Regions from separate parts of the Cytobacillus spongiae genome, predicted to be linked through region 3. Evidence: riboswitches for the same ligand, from Rfam matches in the RefSeq annotation. Region 3 holds a riboswitch; each other region holds the start of a gene.
The links. A riboswitch is a leader RNA that binds a small molecule or an ion and turns the genes downstream of it on or off. The one in region 3 is predicted to bind S-adenosylmethionine.

Region 1 (8,155 bases), 120 kb from region 3:
TCATATCAATCGATACGACCACAATGGAAATCTCACAGGACAATATTAAAACAACTAAAAAGCCATATTGTCCAACCTGTTCTTCTGATTTCAAAGAAATGGCTAGCTTAGAAGAATTAATTTCAATAGCTATTGATCACAATGAGGGTGTACTTACATGACGATAGAAATAAACTTAAACACAGTAGTTGATTGTTCACATTTATCGATACAGCCAGATGGAGATGAATACACTATAGGTGATCCACATACTGGAGAATTCTTACGAGTACCTGAAGTAGCTGTGGACGTTATCAAGTTGTTGGATGGACATTCCACGATAACAGAGGCTACAGATATTCTAAAAAAGAAATATGATGATGATATTGATGTGCTTGATTTTGCTAGCACTCTACTAGAATATAAACTAGTGTTAAGCATCGATGGAGAAGTGTTAAACCCTCAAGTAAAACGTGAACCGAGCAGGGTGCTCGTTCAGTTAGGTAGATTTTTCTATTCTTCACCGGCTTTAATTTTGTATTCTATTTCTTTTTTTATCATAATCTTTTTATTGTTCACGCAACCAAAGCTCACGCCACATTATAAGGACATCTTTGTGTTTCAAGCGATTGGTTTAAGCACCCTAAATTTAATGGTTGTAAGCTACCTGTTAATTGCAATTCATGAATTTGGACACGTTCTGGCAGCAGCAAAAGAACAGGTTATTTCACGTGTTCGCTTGAATTTACGAATGGTTTTTTTAGTAGCTGAAACCGATATGACTGGTTTATGGTCAAGGCCAAAATCAAAAAGATATGTGCCATATTTAGCAGGAATGGCATGGGATGTTGTAATTATTTTAGCTTGTTTGCTAATGCAATTATATAGTAGCAATCAGTTGGTCATAGATTATGCTAAGTTAATCGTATACATTTGTATTGTAAAGTTCATCTGGCAGTTCATTATATATTTACGAACCGATATGTACTATGTCGTTAGTAACTGGAAAAACACTTCAGCATTACATGAAAACGGAATTATGTACTTACGAAAGAAGTTCTTAAAGAAGGAGACTCCACTGTGGAATGATCTTCCGAAATACGAGCAAAAAAATGCAGTGTGGTTCGGATATTTGTATTTGGTTGGAGCCTTTGTTGCAGCTGGTCAATTTCTTTTATTTCGGCTACCTCCATCCATTTATGGAATCACGATTGTGATAAAAAATGTAGTTGCGAATGATTTTTACAGTTATTATTTTTGGGATAGCATCATTGTCCTTGGTGTGACGTTAATTCAATTGGTTACATGGCTACTTGGTTTTAGGACGCTATGGAGAGAACGTAAAGAAAGAAGGGCTGTTGCACAAGCCTAAAATAGAATGATATGAATAATGAAAAGCTTGTTTGATGCAACAAGCTTTTTTTATGAAGTTGTTGCTTAACCTACATTTGAATATCTTATTCCTTAGCGGGTGATAGGTAATCTTCGAGAGAGCTGTTTGTGAGGTGATGAGAAATATATCACTCTATCAAATTCGTTTTAAAAGGAAATTAACGAAAAATGGAAAAAACTTTTTGTCTATCTTGAAATCGAAACAAACCTTAAATTATCATACAGTTAAAATAAAGGATGTAAGGTGTGAGGAAGTATGAAAAAAACTATAGCTACTATTCTTTCATTAAGTTTAATGCTTGGTGTTACATCTGAATTAACTTCTGCTACTTCAGCAAAGTCGATTGAAAAATATCAAAATTGCACGGAACTAAATAAAGATTACCAAGGGGGGGGGCTCGTACTAAAGATACGGTCAATAAAGGAGGAAAGGTAAAATATAAACCTTTTGTGTCAAAAGAGCTTTATGATGCGAATAAGAGCAAGGATCGCGATAAAGATTTTATTGCATGCGAAAAGTAAAAGACAATCGTTTAATGAGATAAAAAGATCCCACAAAAAAGTGAAGTTACACGTTCCACATTTTTTGTGGGAATCATCTACTTAATGATGCCCCTCTAAAATCCCTGCCTCATCAGGGCTCCCTTTACGTAAAAACTCTTCATCACTTTCGCTTAGTTTTCCGATTATAAATTGTTTTGTGGGCATGATCATTGTAGTGTTCATGCTAGCATGATAAAACGAGGATTCCAGCATAAAAATTCCATCTCCAAATGGTAAGATAGCTCATACGTTTTTTAGGTGTATTTTCCACACATTTCATTATCCTATATGAATGTTAGAAATAGTTTTATTATCATAATGGATATAAAAAAAGAATGAAGTAAACGGCTAAATATACAAGATTGGAAAAGATTTAATATGAATTAACACTATCAACTTGTTAAAAACTGCCGATAAAATAGATATCAATTGAATAAAGGAGAACAGATATGAAAAAGGCATCAAGATTGAACAATGTTCAAACGAAATTAATTAGCATGATGTTACTTGTAACGTTAATTCCCATAATCGCTCTAGGGAGTTTTTCCGTTATGTATTCTCAAAAAATCGTGAAGGATGAAGTGGAAAATTCGACCGTACAGCTAGTAAATGAAGTCAGCAATCGAATTGATACCCTAACCAATGGGATTGGTGGCCAAATCACTCTTTTATCGAATAATATTAATTTTACCGATTACTATTTAAACCCAGAGAACGCTAAATACGGTTTCTTTTTATTAGATGGAACGCGTTTGACACGAGAGGATTATAAGCATCTCTATTTTGCTACTGAACGTAACGATTTTATGATATCACCTAAAGAATCTGGGGAAGGCTTGCCAGATGACTTCGACCCGACTACACGAGATTGGTATCAATCAGCTGTGAATAATAAAGGTCAATTAGTGACTGGGACTCCATACAAAGACGTAGCAACAGGAGATCTAGTAGTAACTTTATCTAAAACAGTTGAGAAAGCTGGAGAGGTTATTGGAGTCATTGGTGTGGATGTCGACTTAGGAAAGTTAGCAGAAGTAACAAATGAAATTGTTGTCGGACATGAGGGATATGCAGTATTAGTAGATCGAGAGGGGACTCTTATCACTCATCCAAACCAAGAATTGATTGGTACAGATGTAGTGACCAAGCTAAGTGTATGGGAAGACATGCAGAAGAATCAAGAAGGAGTAAGTAATTATGAGTACGACGGTAAAGAAAAATTTTCTGTCTACTCAACTAATGAAAGCACGGGTTGGCATGTATTAGCTACACTTGAAGAAAAGGAGTTTACGAGTCGTACAAAAGGGTTGGAATTTGCCATTTTTGCGTTGATGGCTGGATTTATTGTCATTTCAGCTGTTCTAGCATTCTTTTTTAGCAAAGGAATAGTCAAAAATATTCGTACTCTCCAACAATCAATTCAAACAGCATCTGAAGGAGATCTAACAACCCGTGTTTCGTTGAAATCAAAAGATGAATTTAAGCAATTAGAAGAGAGTTATAATCGGATGATGAATCATCTTTCAAAGGCTCTGACTGAGGTAGAAGCATCTTCACAAACAGTGCTGTCCACTTCGTCTTCCCTTTCTAAAATGACGGATGAGACTACATCTTCTATTTCGCAAGTGGCAATTGCAATGGGTGAGGTAGCTGAAGGGACCGCTTCGCAAACAGAAAACATTCAAACTGTCGCAGAAGAGATGGAACAATTGTCTTCGAATTTAGATGATATTAAAGCGGTAACCAATGATATGTTAGCTGTTCAACAGCAGTCAGTAGAGCTAGGTGAAAAAGGTTTAAACCATATGAATCTATTAACAATCAAATCGACGGATACGAAGGCATCTTCGAATCAAGTGTCTGCCATTATTGGAGAGGTTGCAGACAGTATGAAAGGCATTAGCGCGTTTATTGACACGATTACAGGCATCTCAGAGCAAACGAACTTACTATCATTAAACGCAAGTATTGAAGCGGCCCGGGCAGGTGAGCATGGGAAAGGATTTGCAGTAGTAGCCCAAGAGGTTCGCAAGTTAGCAGAAGAATCCCAAAGGTCAGCAGATCAAGTCGTTGGTATTATCCAAAACATTGAACAAGTTGTGGAGAAAGCGGTAGAGTCAGTAGAATCAACGAATCGTACGGTTGAAGAACAGGAAAAGGCAGTGGAAGAAACGAAAGAAATTTTTGCCAGTATTTTACGTTCATTAGAAGAAGTAACAAGGAAATCGGAGGAAGTAAGAACCTCGATTGAGATCGGCCAACAAAGCAAAGATATTGTATCTGAACAAACAAGTAATATTTCGGCGATTTCTGAACAAACGGCTTCAGCAACTGAGGAAGTCTCCGCTTCGGCTGAAGAAATATCTGCAACGATGGAAGAGTTTAGTAGACATGCAAATGGTCTTGAAGGATTATCTAGAAAGCTAGAAGAACAGGTTCGTCAATTTAAATTACGATAAGAAGTGAGAACGAGCAGGGGGACCCCCTGCTCGTTTTTCTATGATGGAAATTTGGTTTGCCGTGAGAAGAGGAAGGGCTAATTGAGATGGTAGGTCAATTGAGAGAATGCGGCAAATTGAAGTGATGTGTCAATTATGAGTTGCGAGTTAATTGCATAGGATTGCTCTATTAGGAGGCGAGAACTAATTGGATTCGAGGTTTAATTGTAAGATGTTGACGATTCTTCACGGAATTGTCCTTTTTGTGAGCGAACGCTCCTTTTATGAGCGTTCGCTCCATTATCCTCGAATATCGCTCGCATTTCGCCATTTTCGCTCCTATTCGACTAGAATTCGCTCCGATTCGACGAATTTTCGCTCCATAGATGAGGGTTTTCGCTCATCATAGGGAAATTCACATCTAATCTAGTATATTAAGGCTTTAATATGATCGGATATGGCTAATCAATGAGGTTTGATAAATAAAAAAGTGATAGAAAACAAGATGAACGATTAGTAGCATCAAAAGAGCATGGCTAAATTTCAGTATTTTATAAAAACTTTATCATTTCTTCCTTTAATTCTCTACTGTATAATAGAATTCATTAATCACCTGAATAAGGGGGCAGAATAATGAAGCGTTCGATACATACCGAAGTGGTTCATCAAAATAAAAAAGATACAGAATCCATTCGAAGTAAAGCAACACCGATTTTTCAAACCTCAGTTTTTCAATTTAAGACGTTAGAGGATCTAGAAGGGCATTATGAAGGAGACGGTTCCTATTTATATACGAGAAACGGCAATCCGAATACAGATGAGCTGGGTCAGGCGATTGCTAAGCTAGAAGGTGCAGAAGATGGGGTGGCTACTTCCTCTGGGATATCAGCTATTTTAGCAGGTATTTTGGCTGTGGTACAGAATGGCGATCACATCCTCGCAGCAGAAGATCTGTATGGTGGAACGTATCATTTACTGGGTCATGAATTGAAGAATTTTGGTATTCAAGTTACATTTGCTGATTTTACAGAAATAGAATCTCTTCAATCACATGTTCATTCCAATACAAAGCTGATCTACTCTGAATCGATTACGAATCCTTTTTTACGAGTAGAAAAGATAGCTGAACTTGTGAATTTCGCTAAGAAAAATGAGTTGATGACAATGATTGATAACACATTTGCGACACCGATCTTGCTCAATCCAATTGAGCTAGGAGTCGATTTAGTCGCCCACAGCGCGACAAAATACATCGGTGGTCATAGTGATGTGTCAGCAGGTGTTCTAGTAGGGAGAAAAGAACTCGTGGATAAGGCTCGGCAAAAAGTGGTGGGGCTAGGCTCTAATTTAAGCCCATTTGAAGCGTGGCTAACAATGAGAGGCTCGAAAACAATGGCTTTGCGAGTAGAGAAGCAAGCAGCTAATGCGAAGGAATTGGCTAATGCTCTCGTGGAAAGCGAGCTTGTAGAAAAAGTATATTATCCACAAAATGAACTGCCTAAAGGTAATGGGGCAATTGTAACCGTAACGCTGCAGCAAAAGGTAAATATGAGTGTCTTCTTTTCAGCGTTAGATTGGATAAAAATTGTTCCTTCACTAGCAGGTGTAGAAACGACAGTCTCCTATCCAATTGCTACATCCCATCGTGCTCTTCCGAAAGAAGCGAAAGAAAAATTGGGCATAACCCAGCATGTTGTGCGTATATCTGTTGGAATAGAAGAATTATTTGATATTGTCCAGCAATTTACCAAAGCAATTGAGCAAGCAGCTGGAAAATCCGTTTGAAAATAATAAATTTTCTAAAAATGATTGACGATTCGTATCGTATTCGATAAAATCCCCTTGTAAGTAAAAATCAGAACAACTAAATAAACTCTTATCCAGAGAGGCGGAGGGACTAGGCCCGATGAAGCCCGGCAACCACCAATGTACAATTGGGATGGTGCCAATTCCTACAAGTCATGTGACTTGAGAGATGAGAGGAGGATTGTCGATTTCACGCCCTCTTCTTTGGAAGAGGGCGTTTTTGTCAATTATTTAAGGAAGGACGTGGCGTCTTGACAGCTAAAACAATTAGAGTAGCTCTGTTAGGATTTGGGACAGTTGGGCAAGGTATTTTCGAAATGATTGAGGGGAAAAAGTCTGCTTTGAGTCAGTTACTTAATGCGGAGATTGAAGTACCTGTCATTTTCGTTCGAGATGGTGGAAAGAAGAGAGGTGTTCCAGCTAGTACAATTGTTACGAATCAGTGGAGTGATCTATTGAAAACTCCAAATATCGATGTTGTTGTGGAAGCGATCGTTGGGGAAGAGCCAGCTGCCACATATGTGAGCGAGTGGCTAGGAAGGGGAATTCCGGTAATCACCGCAAATAAAGAAATGTTTTCACTACATGGTGAGCGATTGAAACGTCAAGCACAAGATAATCACACGTATATTGGGTATGAGGCGACAACTGCTGGGTCTATTCCGGTTATTCGAACCATTAGTCAGCTTTTAAAGGTCAATCGAATTCATAAAGTCGAGGGTATTCTAAATGGGACAACGAATTATATGCTCACGTATATGAGAGAGCAAGGGAAGGAATATGAAGTAGCTTTAGAAAAAGCACAGCAACTCGGGTATGCTGAAGCGGATCCTACCAATGATGTAGATGGATTTGATGCCTTTTATAAGCTAATGATTCTTTGTGAAACCATATATGGTTCTCAGCCTGTTTGGAATGAAGTAGAACGGAGACCATTAGGTAGCTCTCTACAAGAATTAGTTCCTTTCGTAAATGAAAAATTAAGGCTTAAGTATATAGCTTCAGCTGAACTAGTAGGAGATCGCATTATTGGGTCAATCAGACCAACACTGGTTGGGCCGCAGCATCCGTTATTTGCTGTTGAGGGGGTAGATAATGCAATTATTATTCATACAGATTTATCGGGAGAGCTTACCTTAAGAGGGCCAGGAGCTGGGAAAACAGCAACGGCAAGTATTATGCTAGAAGAATTAGTAGCTATCTTTGCGAAAGAGAATATTCCATTTGCTCATAATAAAGGATGAGGTGCTATTGAACTGCGCCTCATCCTGTACATTAGTGCATAACTAATTGGAAAATCAAGCTCACACAGAAGAATCAAATGTACGATAACATCCTTTCCTTTGGAATGTCCTGTTATCAACCTTATTTAAAGATTCCGAGAGCATCCATGAAAACAATGATAATGATTGGTGGAATCACAAATTTTAACACGATATACCAAATGTTGAATAGGATGGTTCCTCTAGTAGAGTCTTGTAATAATTCTCTTTTAAGCACTTCTTTTTTGATTAAATTTGGAACAAATAATGATATGAGCAATACACCAATCGGGAGAAGAATATTACTCACAAGGAAATCGGCTGCATCAAAGGCGTTTTTTCCAAAAATCGTAAGGTCTGAAAGTGTGCCAAATGAAAGGGCAGATGGAATTCCAAGAATGAAGATGAAACCTCCTATAATCCATGAGTAAGAAGCACGCTTCTTCATATTCCCTTTTGAAAGTGTGGCGATAATAATCTCTAGCATTGAAAAAGCAGAAGTTAAGGTCGCAAATAAGAATAAGGCTAAGAATAAAAAGAAGAAGACCTCTCCCATTGCTAATTTTTCAAAAACGGCTGGTAAAACAACGAACAACAATCCTGGTCCTTCAGCTGGTTCAAGACCTAATGAGAATACGGCAGGGAAAATTGCGAGTCCAGCTAATACTGCTATAAATAAATTCATGAACACTACAGAAAGAGCAGGTTGAACAATTCGCTCTGTCTTAGGAAGAT
Region 2 (8,155 bases), 1.5 Mb from region 3:
ATAAAAATACCCGAACTAGTAAAAAGTTCGGATATATCATGGACTGAAATACAAATACTTATGTCCCAGCCTCTTTCCTCTTAATTAGATTATGTGTTTAAAGAAATTCTAGAGGAATTGTCCCTCGAATTAATTAGCACATGTACTATTAAGTAGACCTCTTTAGCTTTAAACGATATTGCTTTTTCAGTTATGCTTTTGGAGCACCTTTTTCTAAGATATCAGAAGAAACGTTTGTGAACTTGTTGAAGTTATCACGGAATTTAGCTGCTAGTTCTTTTGCTTTAACCTCATATGCTCCTTGATCAGCCCAAGTCTTGTTTGGTTGAAGGACTTCATCAGGTACACCAGGTACATGGAGAGGAATGTTAAGTCCGAATATTTCGTCTGTAACCGTTTCAACATTATTTAATTCGCCTTCTAGAGCTGCTTGAACCATAGCACGCGTATAAGAAAGCTTCATTCGGTTACCAACGCCGTATTCTCCACCAGTCCAACCTGTGTTGACTAAATATACGTTCGCATTGTGTTCATCGATTTTTTTACCAAGCATTTCAGCGTAAGTAGTAGCTGGTAGTGGTAAGAATGGTGAACCAAAGCAAGTTGAGAAAGTTGCTTGAGGTGAAGTAATCCCTCGCTCAGTACCTGCAAGCTTTGATGTATAACCGCTTAAGAAGTGGAACATCGCTTGCTCTTTTGTTAATTTAGAGATTGGAGGTAGTACACCAAAAGCATCTGCTGTTAAGAAAATGATCGTATTAGGATGTCCTGCAATGCTAGGGTCAACAATATTATCAATTGCTTGGATAGGGTATGCAGCACGTGTATTTTCTGTAAGTGTGTTATCATCATAATCTGCAATTCGAGTTTCATGGTTTAGCATGACGTTTTCTAAAACAGAACCAAAACGGATCGCATCAAAGATTTGTGGTTCTTTTTCACGAGATAAATTGATACATTTCGCATAGCATCCACCTTCAATATTGAATACACCGTTTGGAGACCAACCGTGCTCATCATCACCGATTAAGCGGCGGTTAGGATCAGCAGATAGAGTGGTTTTTCCTGTTCCAGATAGACCAAAGAACAACGCAACGTCACCTTCTAAACCAACATTTGCTGAACAGTGCATAGATAAGATATCATTTTCAGGTAGAAGATAGTTCATAATAGAGAAAATCGATTTCTTCATTTCTCCTGCGTACTCTGTACCACCAATTAAAACGGTACGACGCTCAAATGATACCATGATAAAAGTTTCAGAGTTCGTTCCATCAACGGAAGGATCCGCTTTGAAATTTGGAGCAGAGATAACAGTGAACTTCGTTTCATGATCCAATAGTTCTTCTTCTGTTGGACGGATGAAAAGTTGATGCGCAAAAAGGTTATGCCATGCATATTCATTAATGACTTGGATTGGAAGTTGATATTTTTTATCTGCACCAGCAAATCCTTTGAAAACAAATACTTCATCTTTTTGGGCAAGGTAGTTTATTACTTTATTATATAAGTTGTTAAATACTTCTTCAGATATAGGTTGATTAACAGAACCCCAATCAATTTTATCTTTAATTGAAGCTTCTTCTACGATATATTTATCCTTAGGGGAGCGACCTGTATATTTACCAGTTGTAGCACGTACAGCTCCAGTAGATGTTAAAACACCCTCTTCACGTGTTAAAACCTTTTCCACTAGCTGTGGCACTGATAAATGCATTTGAATGTTATTGCCTTTTAATAACTCAGTTAATTCACTAGATATGCTTACAGAATTCATCTGATGAATACCTTCCTTTTTTCAATAGTATTTTTGAAAGTGATTACATCTCTAAATTAGTATAACACATTTAAACAATTAGTCTATACTAATTCAAAAAAAGTTTTTTGTTCAATCAATTTTCAAAATATATATTACATTTCCTGTCTAACCCCCACAATGTGTATTTATATGTATATTCCAAATATTTAACAATGGGACTGATGAGATGAAAATACTTGCCCTATATGATGAAACATGTGCTCTTTGCCAAGAATCTAAAAAACTCTTTCGTCGATTGGATCGTTTGAATAAAGTAGAGTGGGTGTCTCTGCAAACGTATGAGCGCTTAAACAAGTCATTTCCATTCACTAAAGAAGATCTCAGAAAAGAGCTTCATATAATATTACCGAATCAAAAAATAGTAAAAGGGTTTTATGCTGTGCGGAGGTTATTGTTGACTTCTCCTGTATTTACAATAATCGCTACCTTATTATACATCCCATTTGTTCCTCTTATAGGTGTCCCGGCTTATAAACTTATTGCAAAAAATCGTCATCGTTTCCTTAAACGTAAATGTGAGGATGGATCATGCTCTTTATAAGAGTTGCTTTAGCTATTCTTCCTATTTTGGCAGGAGCAGATGGTTCACTTATTCCATAACATACAAAATGCTAATAAAAGAGTAAATTGAAAGTATTTTTGAAAAAACATTGACATTATCCGATGTGATACGATATGATTTTTCCTTGAACGGATACTCTCTTATCCTGAGCTGGTGGAGGGACAGACCCTATGAAACCCAGCAACCTGCTATCAAAGATCTTAAAGAATTCAAACACATACGGCAAGAGTAATTTGCCGTGACTTCTTAGAACTCTTTTATTTTTGAGCAAAGGTGCTAAATCTGCGCAAGGACACGATCCTTGAACGATAAGAGTGAAAGGCGCAAATCATTTTGCTAACAACCTTTCCTCTATATAGGGAAGGTTTTTTTATGTTTAAAATGATCTTGACTGGAGTTTCTATCGGATATTTATGAATAATTCATCTTGAATTCCAAAACCTAATAAAAACTCCAAGTTTACCAGACCACTTCATAAGGTATAGAGTAACCATAACCGTAATGAAATGTGGGAGTAAGCTGTTCTTATTACTTAGGGAATGAGTACCGTATCAACCTTGAGGTTAAATATGCGGTTGATCTTTTGCCAAAAGGATAACCTCGCTATTTTCTTATATAAGGAGGAAATCAGATGTCAACGAAACGTCGTTTGTTTACTTCTGAGTCAGTTACTGAAGGTCATCCAGATAAAATCTGTGACCAAATTTCAGATGCGATTTTAGATGCAATTTTAGCTAAGGATGCCAATGCTCGTGTTGCGGCAGAAACATCGGTAACAACTGGTCTTGTACTTGTTGCTGGTGAAATTACTACCTCTACATACGTAGATATTCCAAAGATCGTTCGTGAAACAGTGAAAGAAATTGGGTATACTCGTGCAAAATATGGTTTTGATGCAGAAACATGTGCGGTCTTAACTTCTATTGATGAGCAATCTCCTGATATTGCTATGGGGGTTGACCAAGCGTTAGAAGCTCGCGAAGGCTTAATGACTGATGAGCAAATCGAAGCAATTGGAGCTGGGGATCAAGGATTAATGTTTGGTTTTGCTTGTAATGAAACAAAAGAGCTTATGCCTCTTCCAATCTCATTAGCTCATAAGCTTTCTCGTCGTTTAACTGAAGTACGTAAAGAAGAAATTCTTCCATACCTGCGTCCTGATGGTAAAACGCAAGTAACAGTTGAGTACGATGAAAATGACAAGCCAGTTCGTATTGATACGATTGTTATTTCAACTCAACATCATCCAGAAATTAGCCTGGAACAAATCCAGCGTAATTTAAAAGAACATGTTATTAATCCAGTTGTACCAAAAGAACTAATTGATGAAAACACTAAATACTTCATCAATCCTACTGGTCGTTTTGTTATTGGGGGACCACAAGGGGATGCTGGTTTAACTGGCCGTAAAATTATTGTTGATACTTACGGTGGATACGCTCGTCACGGTGGAGGAGCATTCTCTGGTAAGGATCCTACAAAAGTAGACCGCTCTGCAGCATATGCAGCTCGCTATGTAGCAAAGAATCTTGTAGCGGCTAAGTTAGCAGATAAAGTAGAAGTACAATTAGCTTATGCAATTGGTGTAGCACAGCCTGTATCTATTTCCGTTGATACTTTTGGCACTGGAAAGGTAAGTGAAGATGTATTAGTAGATCTAGTACGTAGTAACTTTGATCTTCGTCCAGCAGGGATTATCAATATGTTAGATCTACGTCGCCCGATTTATAAGCAAACGGCTGCTTATGGACACTTTGGACGCAATGATCTTGACCTTCCATGGGAAGCTACAGACAAAGCTGATGCATTGCGCGAACAAGCGAATGTATAATCTCTAACAAAATGAAAAAGACGGAAGTTACATCCATGTAACTTCCGTCTTTTTCATATCGTCTCTATATATAAATGATCCTATAAGGGAATCCCCTTAATATTTCCTATTGTTTTTTCAGTTTAACCGTGCAATTATAAAATAATTAATGGTAGTATTAGTAGGTATGTTTTATTGATATGCCATTAAGTTTATCCTGTTTTAGAAAAGCTTGTTGTGAGGAAAAACTCTATTTAATAAGGATATTTTTGTTAATCAAATAGATCTTATTAAAAGGCTATATTCTAAAAGCTTGTTGTTTAATATGAGGTAAGATTCCTTTCTTCATATGAAGGCTAGCAGTTTGGAGCGAGTGGATGCGAGACGCCTGCAAGAGCAGTGGGACAGGTGAGACCCCACAGGCGAAACCGAGGATACTCACCGCACTCCTCGCTGCAAGCGAGTATCCTGGAGCAGAAAACGGCCCATATTTCAAAAACAACAATGTATGTGAAAACATCTGAGTTTCAAATAGATTATTACATAATAGAAATGGAGTAGGTGACGTACATAATGTGTGGATTTATTGGTTGTGTACATGAAAAGGCACAGAACTTTCAAGATAATCAAAGACATGTATTTAAAAATATGAATGATATAATTACTCATCGTGGACCTGACGATGATGGATATTTTTACGATGACCATATCCAATTTGGCTTTCGCAGGCTTAGCATCATTGACATTGAAAGTGGACACCAACCATTGACATATGAAAATGAACGTTATTGGATTATCTTTAACGGAGAAATCTATAATTACGTGGAGCTACGTGAAGAGCTACTTAACGAAGGATTAAATTTTGAAACTAGCTCAGATACAGAAGTCATTATTGCGCTATTCAGCCATTTACGCGAGAAAGCAGTTGAGAAGCTTCGAGGAATGTTTGCATTTGTCATTTGGGATAAACAGGAGCAAACTCTTTATGGAGCTAGAGATCCATTCGGGATTAAACCGTTTTTCTATTATGATGATGGAGAAAAGACTTTCTTCGGATCAGAGAAGAAAAGTATCCTTTTGGCATTAGAAAATGAAGTGATCAACTATGATTCTCTGCAGCATTATTTAACCTATCAATTTGTTCCTGAACCATATACGATGACAGATGGAATTCAAAAGCTAGAGCCGGGTCATTATTTCACGAAAAAAATTGGTGGTCCGATGGAAGTAAATCGTTATTGGAAAGCTTCTTTTAAACCGGTACAAAAATCTGAGGAAACCTTCATTAAAGAAATCAAAGACGTATTGTTTGATTCAGTTAATATTCATATGCGAAGTGATGTGCCTGTAGGTTCATTTCTATCAGGTGGTATTGATTCCTCTATTATAGCTTCTATTGCGAAGGAATTTCATCCTGCCATTAAGACGTTTTCTGTCGGGTTTGAAAGAAACGGATTTAGTGAAATTGACGTAGCAAAGGAAACAGCGGAGAAACTTGGGGTCGAAAACATTAGTCATGTAATTACACCTCAAGAATATATGAATGAAATTCCAAAGATTATGTGGCATATGGACGATCCATTAGCCGATCCTGCCTGTGTACCTCTTTATTTTGTAGCGAAAGAAGCACGTAAGCATGTAACTGTTGTGCTTTCTGGAGAAGGGGCAGATGAGCTTTTTGGTGGCTATAACATTTATCGTGAACCACAATCTTTAGAGGTTTTTAACAGAATGCCAAGCATCGTAAAAAACTTCCTAAAATTCATGGCGCAAGTGATGCCAGAAGGAATGAAAGGAAAGAGCTTTATTGAGCGTGGAGTCACTCCGATGGAAGAACGATACATTGGGAATGCCAAGATGTTCTCTGAAGAAGAAAAACGCTCACTATTAAACGTATATCGTGACGGACTGAATTATAAGGACATTACGAAGCCGCTTTATGCTGAAAGCAAAGGGTATGATCCAGTTGACCGTATGCAATATATTGACATTCATACGTGGATGCGTGGAGACATTCTATTAAAGGCGGATAAAATGACGATGGCTCATTCCTTAGAGCTTCGTGTTCCATTTTTAGATAAAGCTGTATTTGATGTCGCGTCTCAAATTCCGACAAGCTTAAAAACAGCAAACGGAACGACGAAATATATTTTACGTAAAGCAGCAGAAGGAATTGTTCCTGATCATGTATTAAACCGCAAAAAGCTTGGTTTCCCTGTTCCAATCCGTCATTGGCTAAAGGATGAAATGAATGACTGGGCGAAAACGATTATTCGTGAGAGCGACACAGATCATTTAATAAATAAACCATATTTATTAGGCTTACTAGAGGATCACTGCCAAGGAAAAGCGGACAATAGCCGAAAAATATGGACAGTTTTAATGTTCATGGTTTGGCATCAAGTCTATGTGGAAAAAAAATACTCCTTCGAAAAGGAGTATCTGAAAGAAACAATTGCTCAAAATTAATCATTTTGTGGGAGAAAGGTAATCGCCTGACTCCCCATTTGCACCCAGGCTTGTTCAAATTCAGCTATGGGTGCTTTTTTATTTTTTTCACCTGTTAGAGGATCGTTAAAGTACACAAACTCTTCATCATATCCTGTTAATAAAACGGAATGCTCTTTAAATGTCACTTCGATTTTTCCGCTAGGTGTATACCAGGTTTGGAAGTGATCGGGTGAGAGCTTTTTATAGGTTGTGTTTGTAATAATCCATACAGGTCGTCCATCCGATAAATGAATTTTTAGCTCGGTGAAATCCGTTCCTGTTAAGTCATCAATTTGCCCTGGTAAGTACTGTTCAGCCAGATCGCGAATAGGTTCGTGATACACACCTAAACCAGGCTCGTCAAACGTATACATATTTCCAACAAACCCATCATGAGGATTACCAAAGTAAATTTTCCCATTTTCTACTCGATAAGTAGAACCTTCCTTCACGATTTGATTCGCAAGTGTCATTTTATCAACATGCACTCCAGCAAATTGAAGAAGCATAGTTAGGCTCGTAACTTCACAGCCTCGTGGAAGCTCAGGAAACTGGTTTACCACAGGTGCATCTATGAGGGCCTGGTCTTGTATTTTAATAATCGACATTTCAAAATTATCTTCTAAAAAGGTGTTGGTTTTTGCGATGGGCTTGTTTATCCACGATCTGACCGATTCGATGGCGAGTACAACCTTGGAATTTTGAGTATTATCTAAAATAAAGCCGCCAGTTATGATCAGAAGAACAACTAGAAACACAGATAGGAATCTAAGCATTTAGCCACCTCCTATCAACTGAATAATATAGGGAAGGTCGGCAAAGAATATATAGGCTCATTTTGAGTTATAAATCCTTTTGTTGAATTGACTTATAGTATTGAGCTTTTTCTACATATTCTCTTGAAATGCGCTCCATGTCTTGAATATCATCGGCATTTAGCTCACGTACCACCTTTGCAGGTCTTCCAAAAGCCAGTGAATTTGGTGGGATTTTCTTTCCTTGAGGGACTAAACTACCTGCTCCAATGAAAGCTCCTTCTCCTATTTCTGCGCCATCTAATATAATTGAACCCATTCCTATAAGAGCTTTTTTTCGGATGGTACAGCTGTGTAATATCACTTGATGACCAACTGTTACTTCATCTTCAATAATAAGTGGGCGGCTAGGGCTTTGATGTAAAACAGAATTATCTTGTATATTTACTTTGTTTCCAATAAGCGTTGGTGAAACATCCCCTCTAATAACCGTATTAAACCAGATGCTTGATTCTTCCCCAATAACAACATCTCCTGTTACAGTTGCAAAGTCAGCAATATATGCGGTATCTGCTATGCGAGGTGTTACTCCTTTATATGGATAGATCATGACTATTCTCTCTCCTTAATAATGATTGATTCTATTTTATCTTTTTAAGCATTGCCTTGGAACCCCTATTTCATCGGCAATGCTTAAAAAGAACAATGTAGATTTTACC
Region 3 (8,155 bases):
TAAATAGGGGCCACTAGTTAAGCCAGATGCGCCAAGACCATTTGCAAGAAAAATCCCTTGATGTGCTGGTAACGCTCCAATTATCGGGAGAAAGCCTGGTGTGTACGGGCGAAAGCCAACACGTGTTTCGAGAAACGTGCTGTCAGTGAGCCCAGGTGCGACCTGTAGAGCTTTACCAATAACCTCATTAAGCCCACCAGGGGTGACTCGGTAATCAAAGCCTCTTTCATCTTCATGGGTAGCACCAATAACTACCCGGCCATTTTCAAATGTGAGAATGTATTGGTTATTGGGCGGCATGACTACAGGCCAGTCCGTTGTATCCGTGTTCGATAGCTCGAGGTGTACAATTTGAGCTTTCTGTGGCGTTACACGATAGGTGATTCCGAGTGGCCGAAGAAGCGCTTCATCCCATGCACCGCCTGTGATGATTACCGAATCAGCAAGGAAGCTTTCCCCTTCAACTTGAATACCTGTAATCCGATCTCCTTCTATTAATAAGGTAGCATCTCCTTTGATAAAGGTCGTTCCATGCTTTTTAGCCCCTTGAATGAGCGCATCTCTCATGGCCCTTCCATCTACACGAGCACCCCCGCTTACGTAAACAGAAGAAAATTCATCTGATAAAGGCGGGAAATATTGCTTGGTTTCTTCTGGTGTTAAAATAGTTATTTCACCAATTTCAGGTGCATCTTCTCTTCTTTTTCTCGCCCGTTCTGCCATCTGTGCTAGCTTCTTTTCGTCGGTATGAAGACAGAGTGTTCCTACTTGCCGGTAGCCTGTCTCCGTCTCTCCATCTTCTTCTAATTGCTTTACAAGCGACGGATAGTAGCGTGCCCCTCCTTTAACAAGCTCATACCAGGCTTTATTTCGGCGCTGTGAAAGCCAAGGACAAACGATACCTGCTCCTGCATCAGTTGCTTGACCAAGATCTTTTCTATCAACTACTGTGACGTGAACGCCTGACTTCGCAAGATGATAAGCCGTCGATGCTCCTAGTATTCCTGCTCCAATTACAATCATTTTCTTCATCTATATACACCTTTTCTTTAAAGCTTACTGCCTCCCATTCTAACGAATAAATTCGCTTACTACAATCAGTGGCTTCGACCTATAAGCAAAAGAGAGCCCAGCTGGACTCTCTCCTTATGCTATTCACCTGCTTTTCTTTGTAAAAACTCATCCTTCACTTCTGTTAAAAGTTTTGGGTTGGTAAGAAGCTGTAATCCAGTTAAAGCAAGAGCCTTTGCCCCTCTTACTAATGCTTCATCCCCCTTAGGTGATCTCGCCGCCTCCCTAAATGATACGGTATGTGCAACAAGGTCACTTGGTCCAATTTTGATATAGGGATGTATAGTAGGAACAACCTGACTAATATTCCCAGCATCAGTTGATCCAATGCCTCCTTTCTCTGATACAATAACGGTTTCACCAAGCTCTTCAGCGACCTCTTTATAAATGGCATCAAACGTTTTATTTATTAGGAGGTTATCTACCTCGTTCTGAAAAGCGATGACATTCAATTGTGCCCCTGTAGCCAATGCAGCCCCCTCAGCAATTGCCTTCACCTTTTTTGTGACCTCATTAAGTTCTGTTCTCGTTTTTGCACGGATGAAAAAGCGTGCCTTTGCATACTCGGGAATAATATTTGGCGCGTCTCCCCCATGTGTAATAATGCCATGAATTCGCACATCCTCTTTTAATTGCTGGCGAAGAGCATTTATCCCATTAAATAATTGGATCACTGCATCTAGCGCATTTATCCCTTCGTGGGGAGAGGCAGCAGCATGAGCAGGCTTTCCGGTATATTCGAAGTCTAAAGGATCGACGGCTAGTGAATGGCTCGTTAGCCGGGTTTCATTTGATGGATGAACCATTAGAGCAGCATCAATATCATCGAGGAGTCCATGCTTTACAAAGCTCCCTTTCGCACTGCCATTTGGACCCCCTTCCTCCGCAGGCGTGCCTAACACGACTACTTCACCACCTGTGTCCTCAATCGCTTTGCTGACCGCAATTCCTGCTGCTACACTAGTAGTTCCAATGATATTGTGTCCGCAAGCGTGACCAAGACCTGGCAATGCATCGTATTCAGCGAGGAATGCAATCGCTGGTCCTGGCTTTGCGGCTCTTTTTCTAGCAAAAAATGCCGTCTTATGACCTGCCACACCTTTTTCGACCGTGAAGCCTTCTGTTTCAAGTAGGGAGATTAATAGACGAGAAGCAAAAAATTCTTCATTTCCAATCTCAGGTTTATCATGTATTTGATGACTAGTAGATATATAAAGCTCCTTTTTACTATCCACATCGTCAGTTATTGCTTTTTTCTGCAAATGATACGTATTTGCAATTGTTGTCATCTTTCTTCAACCTCCCTCGTTTTTCGTAAGCATGGTAACAACTAATCATTCTCCAATCTCACTAAGTGGAACAAAGGTAGGAATCACATTCCCTTTGTACTCCTTCTCAATAAATTCAGCCACATCATCTTGTTGATAGAGTTCAGCTAGCTTCTTCAATGACTCGTTATCCTGATCCTCCGCTCGAACAGCAATAATATTAATGTAAGGGGTTGCCGTTGCACTTTCATGGAAAATCGAGTCATTAACAGGACTGAACCCCGCATCTACTGCGATTCCATTATTAATTATGCTTGCAGCAACATCCGGTAATACTCGCGGTGTTTGCCCTGCTACAACTGGAACAATCTCAAGATTCTTTGGATTTTCAACGATTTGATCTAGAGAACCATTCCCATCGAAGTCATCTGGTAGCTTGATTAAGCCCGCCTCTTGCAGGAGCAAGAATGCACGGCCCATATTGGTTGCTTCATTTGGAACAGCAATCTTTCCACCTTCTGGGATTTCATCAACAGACTTGTATTTCTCTGAATAAATTCCCATCGGTGCAATAACGGTCGTCGCAATTGGAACAAGATCCAGATTATGCTCCTTTTTAAACGCATTGAAATATGAAATTGTTTGAAAAGCATTTGCATCAAGTTCTTCCTCTGCTAACGCAATATTGGGCTGAACATAATCAGAGAACCGAACAATCTCCACCTGAATGCCCTCCTTCTTTGCTTTTTCCGAAACATAGTCCCAAATTCGATTGTCAGAACCACTTACTCCTACCTTAATAGTAACTTCCTCTTCCTTGCCGCTCGTTTTCGATGAGCATGCTGTACTAAAGACCAATAATGCTAGAACAATAACGAATAATCCAATTTTTTTCATGATGAAATTCCTCCTTTTTATCTTCTTCTAATTTTTTTCGATAAAATATTGCCAAAGGATTGAAGCCCTTGAACCATGACAACTAAGATCCCAACGGTAATTAGCATGACCGTAGTATCAAACCGCTGATACCCATACGTAATCGCAAGATCCCCAAGTCCACCTCCACCAACAGCCCCAGCCATAGCAGATGCACCAACAAGACCGACAGTTGCTATTGTAATGGACAGCACGAGTGAGCTTAGTGCCTCTGGTATGAGAAATCGAACAATGATTTGCCAAGGTGTAGCTCCCATCGCCTCTGCTGCTTCAATTACCCCAGGGTCAACCTCTAATAGGGAATTTTCAATTAATCTAGCAATATACGGCCCTGCATAAAATACAAGCGGAACCACAGCAGCTGCAGTACCAATCGAAGTTCCGACGATAAGTCGAGTAATTGGAATAATTGCCACCATCAAAATAATGAAGGGCACAGAACGAAAAATGTTAATTATTCCATTTAAACAATTGAACACAACCTTATTTTCAAGAAGATGTCCCTTTCTCGTTACAACGAGTAGAATCCCGAGTGGCAAGCCCAATAAGGTGGAGAATAACAGGGATGCAGCTACCATTTGAATTGTTTCAAGAAGGGCATCGATAATTTGTTGCTGATCAACTAGCATGTGTGGTCACTTCCTTTATTAAAACTTCTTGCTGATTGATGTACATTAGTGCTCGATTGATTTCTTTCTCCTCCCCTTGAAATTCCACAATTAAATTGCCATATGGAATCCCTTGAAGCTCTGTAATATTCCCAAAAAGAACATTTACGTGAAGATCAAACTTCTTGGCTAGTTTGGAAAAAAGAGGCTCACCCGCCGATTCTCCTACAAAGTGAATTCGGTACACTCTCTGTATTCCTTCTACATTTTCAACCAATCTCTTCACCGCCTCTGGTAATTGATCATTCATCACAGAGCTAACAAAGCTTCGGGCTGTTTCTGTTTTAGGAGAAGAGAACACTTGAAAGACTGTTCCTTCTTCAATAATCTTGCCTCCTTCAATCACTGCTACCCGATTGCAGATCTCTCGGATGACAGACATTTCATGGGTAATGATAAGGATGGTAATTTTATATTCCTCATTGATTTTTTTCAGAAGCTGTAGAATCGCACGAGTCGTTTGGGGATCGAGGGCTGATGTCGCTTCATCACATAATAGAATCGATGGCTTTGTTGCTAGTGCCCTCGCAATTCCAACTCGCTGCTTTTGCCCTCCAGAAAGCTGATCCGGGTAATTATTTGCCTTTTCATTTAGACCGACAAATTCCAGTAGCTCCATTACCCTTGTTGTAATCTCCTGCTTGGAAACTTTCGCCAAGCGAAGAGGGATCGCCACATTGTCAAAAACCGTTTTCGAATTGAGGAGATTAAAGTGTTGAAAAATCATCCCAATATCTTTCTTCGCTTCTCTCACCTGTTTGGTCGATAACGATAGTAAATCTTTCCCATCGACGATCACCTTCCCACTCGTCGGTCGTTCAAGTAAGTTGACGCAGCGAATTAACGAGCTTTTCCCTGCTCCACTAAATCCAATAACACCAAAGATATCCCCCTTCTTGATATGAAGGTCCACTCCATTTAACGCGTGAACCTGTTCTCCGCTACTTTCATATACTTTTCGAACATCCTGAAATAAAATCATCGTTTGTCACTCCTTTTTCATTTTTTATTAAACAGGGATGATACTTTTTCTGATTTTGAATGAGTTACTGTCATGATTAACTGTAAAATGTACCAACAAAAAACCCTCTTCAGACAAGAAGAGGGGTCTACATTGTAGAGCTCTTCTTATCTTTACAAGCTATATCGCTTGCTGGATTTGGCACAGTACTAATTATTAGTCCGCTGCCGAGGCTTCATTGGGCCATTTCCCTCTACCTCTCTTGATAAGAAATACATTATTAACCTATCGGATTACTATGTTTTAATATAAAAAAGACTCTTGTTTTCAATCTCCTTTCCTTTTTTCAGGAATGAAAAAAACCTCTTCTCGATAAGAAGAGGTTCACCTAAACATATGTATGTTTCCTCTTCTTATCTTTCAAGTCATATGACTTGCTGGATTTGGCACAGTACTTGTAATCAGTCCGCTGCCGAGGTTTCATTGGGCCAGTCCCTCTACCTCTCTCGATAAGAATCACGATTTTTATTCAATTATTTCCTGTGAGATACACTTTACAATGATTCGTTAACTGTGTCAATTCTTATTTTTATTTTTTTCGAAGGTGTGCTGTAAGTATCCTTTCATTCGCTAATTGAAAAAAATGATAAAATATTCTGCTAAATACCCATTATTCCGGTAATTTATGGTAATATAAATTGGTGCTTTTTTCTAAATTTTGAACTTCTAGAGAGAGGAAGTCATCCCATTGATACAGTCTGTGTTATCCAACTTTGCTCTTTTGTTATTGTTGCACTTATGTATTAATATGATTTTCCATTACAAGCCATGTATTCCGAAAAGAGCCGGGGAATTTCTAATCATTTTCTTCGGTATAGCTGCGACGATTTCTATGTTCTACTTACCGATTCGCTTTGAGGAATATTTTCTCGATTTACGGCTCATCCCATTATTATTTTTAGCCATTATGAGAGGATGGAATACAGCCCTTCCTGTCTTATTTGTTGCTTCGATTTGGCGGCTGATTATGGGAGGTCCTGGAGCAGTCCCAGGAACCCTATTTGGTATGATTTTCCCTACAATCGTTGGCCTTTATTTTTTTCAAGGGGAAACTCCCCGCTACCATTTTAAGAAGATTGCGATCGCAACGACTATTGCATGGATTTTATCTGATTTCCCAACACTTTTCTTTTTTTCACTATCTGTGGATGAAGCTCTTCAGCTTTTAACTTTTCGATATGTTTCAATTATAGGTTCATCCTTTATCTTTTATATCTTTATTATTAACGGCATTCAACAAGAGGACCAGCGGCAACGATTAAACCAATTAGCTGATTTCGACCCGTTAACAGGACTCTATAACAAGCGAAAATTTCTTGAAGTCATGTCAGAACAAATCAGTCAAAACCCAAATAACCCTTACTTTCTCGCCTTGCTAGATCTAGACTTTTTTAAAGAAATCAATGACAAGTTTGGCCATCTAACAGGTGATCGTGTACTGATTCAATTTGCCCAGTATCTTAGGCAAAAGCAGACTGACCATATCATGTTCGCACGCTATGGCGGAGAAGAATTCATTGCATTTTGTAGCGGAGATTCGTTAGAAGAAACGGCTTATTACTTTAATGAACTCAGAAGGCATCTACTTCTTGAAAAGTTCAGCTCAGCGTCTGGAGAGATCACTCCAAGCATTTCTGTTTCAATCGGTATATGTCCATTTTATCCAGCCAAAGATGTTCACCAGCAAATTGATGTAGCAGATCAACTCCTATACGAGGCAAAAAGATTGGGAAGAAATCGAGTGTGCTACTAGATGTCCTCACTATTGAAAAGGCATTCAGACGAACTTAAGTCTGAATGCCTTTTTTCGATTTATAACGGGCGTTTGGATCTGACTTCAACCGTAATAGATCCTCCATTTGTGTATGCTTTTAACAGGAAGGGAACTCCTGTCGTATTCTGAAATTGGAAGTCGACTCCTCCCCACGAAACCGTAGCATCTCTCCCTTTAGGTACATACCCCACACCGAGTGAATGATGATGCCTTTCAATATAGCTAACTCCCACTTGGTCAATTGCATTGAATAGAGTAGAAGAAGTCTGGCAGATTCCTCCTCCTATGCCATCAACAAGTTTTTTGTTCACAATTTCCTTCGCTGGCTGATAGCCATGTGCGGCATCACTTGGTCCAATCGTTGTATTAAACGAAAAAATATCTTCTACGCCAATAATTGTATTGTTAATCGAATTAGCAGACAGCTGAATATTAGTCGTTCTTCCCGCTACCACCGGGTCAAAATACGTCGTATAGCTGGCAAGAATTAGATCGTCTAGAGCCGGTACTTCTTCAGGGTCATAGCCACTTTCGGTCACATAAACAGGAAGTTCAACGACTCCACCATTTTGCGAGGCTTCCATAATTCTTTCAACAAGCTCTGTCTCCTCAAGAATAATCTTCGGCTGACCTTTTCTAATTTGTCCTGCTTGATCTATTTTATCAAGGACCATCCTTTGATCATAGCCCCTCTGGTTTCCGTCTCCTCTTGCTAACTCGCGTGCCCACTGTTCGATTTCCATCTGAAACATTTCAGGCTGATTGTAATAATCCATTTCCTTCGGTACAATCTCGCGAATCACCTCCTGCGTGCTCGGGTCTACAACTTTCACAACAACTGGGAGCTCCTTTTCAGCTACCTCATGCTTGCTAACCGCATGTGTTTGTATATTCTCCTCCATTTCGCTCGCATTCCCTGTTTCCTTTGATGCTTTGTCAGAACAACCTACTAACCAAACCAAACTAGCAAACAAGCAAATAGACACCAATTGCTTAAACATTTTTCAAGTCCCCCAACTTTTTTCTAGATATTTTCCAATCTATGTCTCTTACATGCTATTCAAGCCAGCTTATCTATATGCGGCCTCTAGCCCTGTTTAGTAGCTGATTATTTCAATAGATGGACCAGTTGGAGGGGAGTGATCTGCTAAAAGGGAACGAATTTTAGGTGTCTGCGGGCAAATGCTCGTAAAAGGGAGCGTTTGCTCCCTTTTTGGCTCAGGGCAAATTTGGTTGCATGAGCCAGTCTTCTTCAGAAAGCCAGCTTATCTCTTTAAACAATAATTTGATTGTTGATCTTTTCGGTAAAAACCGTAATTAAAGAAGTTTTTTTACTCTGGAAAGCTGTAAAAGGAGCGAAAATCCGCCTTGTCCGAGCGATAATTGGTCGAACGCGAGCGAAACCTAGTCGATTAGG

Region 1: another riboswitch for S-adenosylmethionine. It lies ahead of LS684_RS04525 (homoserine dehydrogenase); the one in region 3 lies ahead of LS684_RS03765 (methionine ABC transporter ATP-binding protein).
Region 2: another riboswitch for S-adenosylmethionine. It lies ahead of metK (methionine adenosyltransferase); the one in region 3 lies ahead of LS684_RS03765 (methionine ABC transporter ATP-binding protein).

Annotation. Positions count from the first base shown of each region.
Region 1 is NZ_CP089997.1:840,502-848,656, forward strand. It holds gene LS684_RS04500 (ThiF family adenylyltransferase) at 1-161, shown strand, start outside; gene LS684_RS04505 (PqqD family protein) at 158-1,351, shown strand; partial or broken gene LS684_RS04510 (excalibur calcium-binding domain-containing protein) at 1,628-1,893, shown strand; gene LS684_RS04515 (methyl-accepting chemotaxis protein) at 2,364-4,373, shown strand; gene LS684_RS04520 (trans-sulfuration enzyme family protein) at 4,986-6,137, shown strand; SAM riboswitch class I at 6,226-6,334, shown strand; gene LS684_RS04525 (homoserine dehydrogenase) at 6,410-7,402, shown strand; gene LS684_RS04530 (sodium-dependent transporter) at 7,524-8,155, opposite strand, start outside.
Region 2 is NZ_CP089997.1:3,320,708-3,328,862, reverse strand. It holds gene pckA (phosphoenolpyruvate carboxykinase (ATP)) at 191-1,777, opposite strand; gene LS684_RS16755 (thiol-disulfide oxidoreductase DCC family protein) at 1,986-2,360, shown strand; SAM riboswitch class I at 2,519-2,696, shown strand; gene metK (methionine adenosyltransferase) at 3,013-4,212, shown strand; gene asnB (asparagine synthase (glutamine-hydrolyzing)) at 4,765-6,660, shown strand; gene LS684_RS16740 (C39 family peptidase) at 6,657-7,457, opposite strand; gene LS684_RS16735 (gamma carbonic anhydrase) at 7,525-8,046, opposite strand.
Region 3 is NZ_CP089997.1:717,469-725,623, reverse strand. It holds gene LS684_RS03785 (NAD(P)/FAD-dependent oxidoreductase) at 1-1,032, opposite strand, end outside; gene LS684_RS03780 (M20 family metallopeptidase) at 1,152-2,360, opposite strand; gene LS684_RS03775 (MetQ/NlpA family ABC transporter substrate-binding protein) at 2,406-3,236, opposite strand; gene LS684_RS03770 (methionine ABC transporter permease) at 3,254-3,904, opposite strand; gene LS684_RS03765 (methionine ABC transporter ATP-binding protein) at 3,894-4,925, opposite strand; SAM riboswitch class I at 5,069-5,176, opposite strand; SAM riboswitch class I at 5,315-5,420, opposite strand; gene LS684_RS03760 (GGDEF domain-containing protein) at 5,653-6,717, shown strand; gene LS684_RS03755 (VanW family protein) at 6,777-7,739, opposite strand.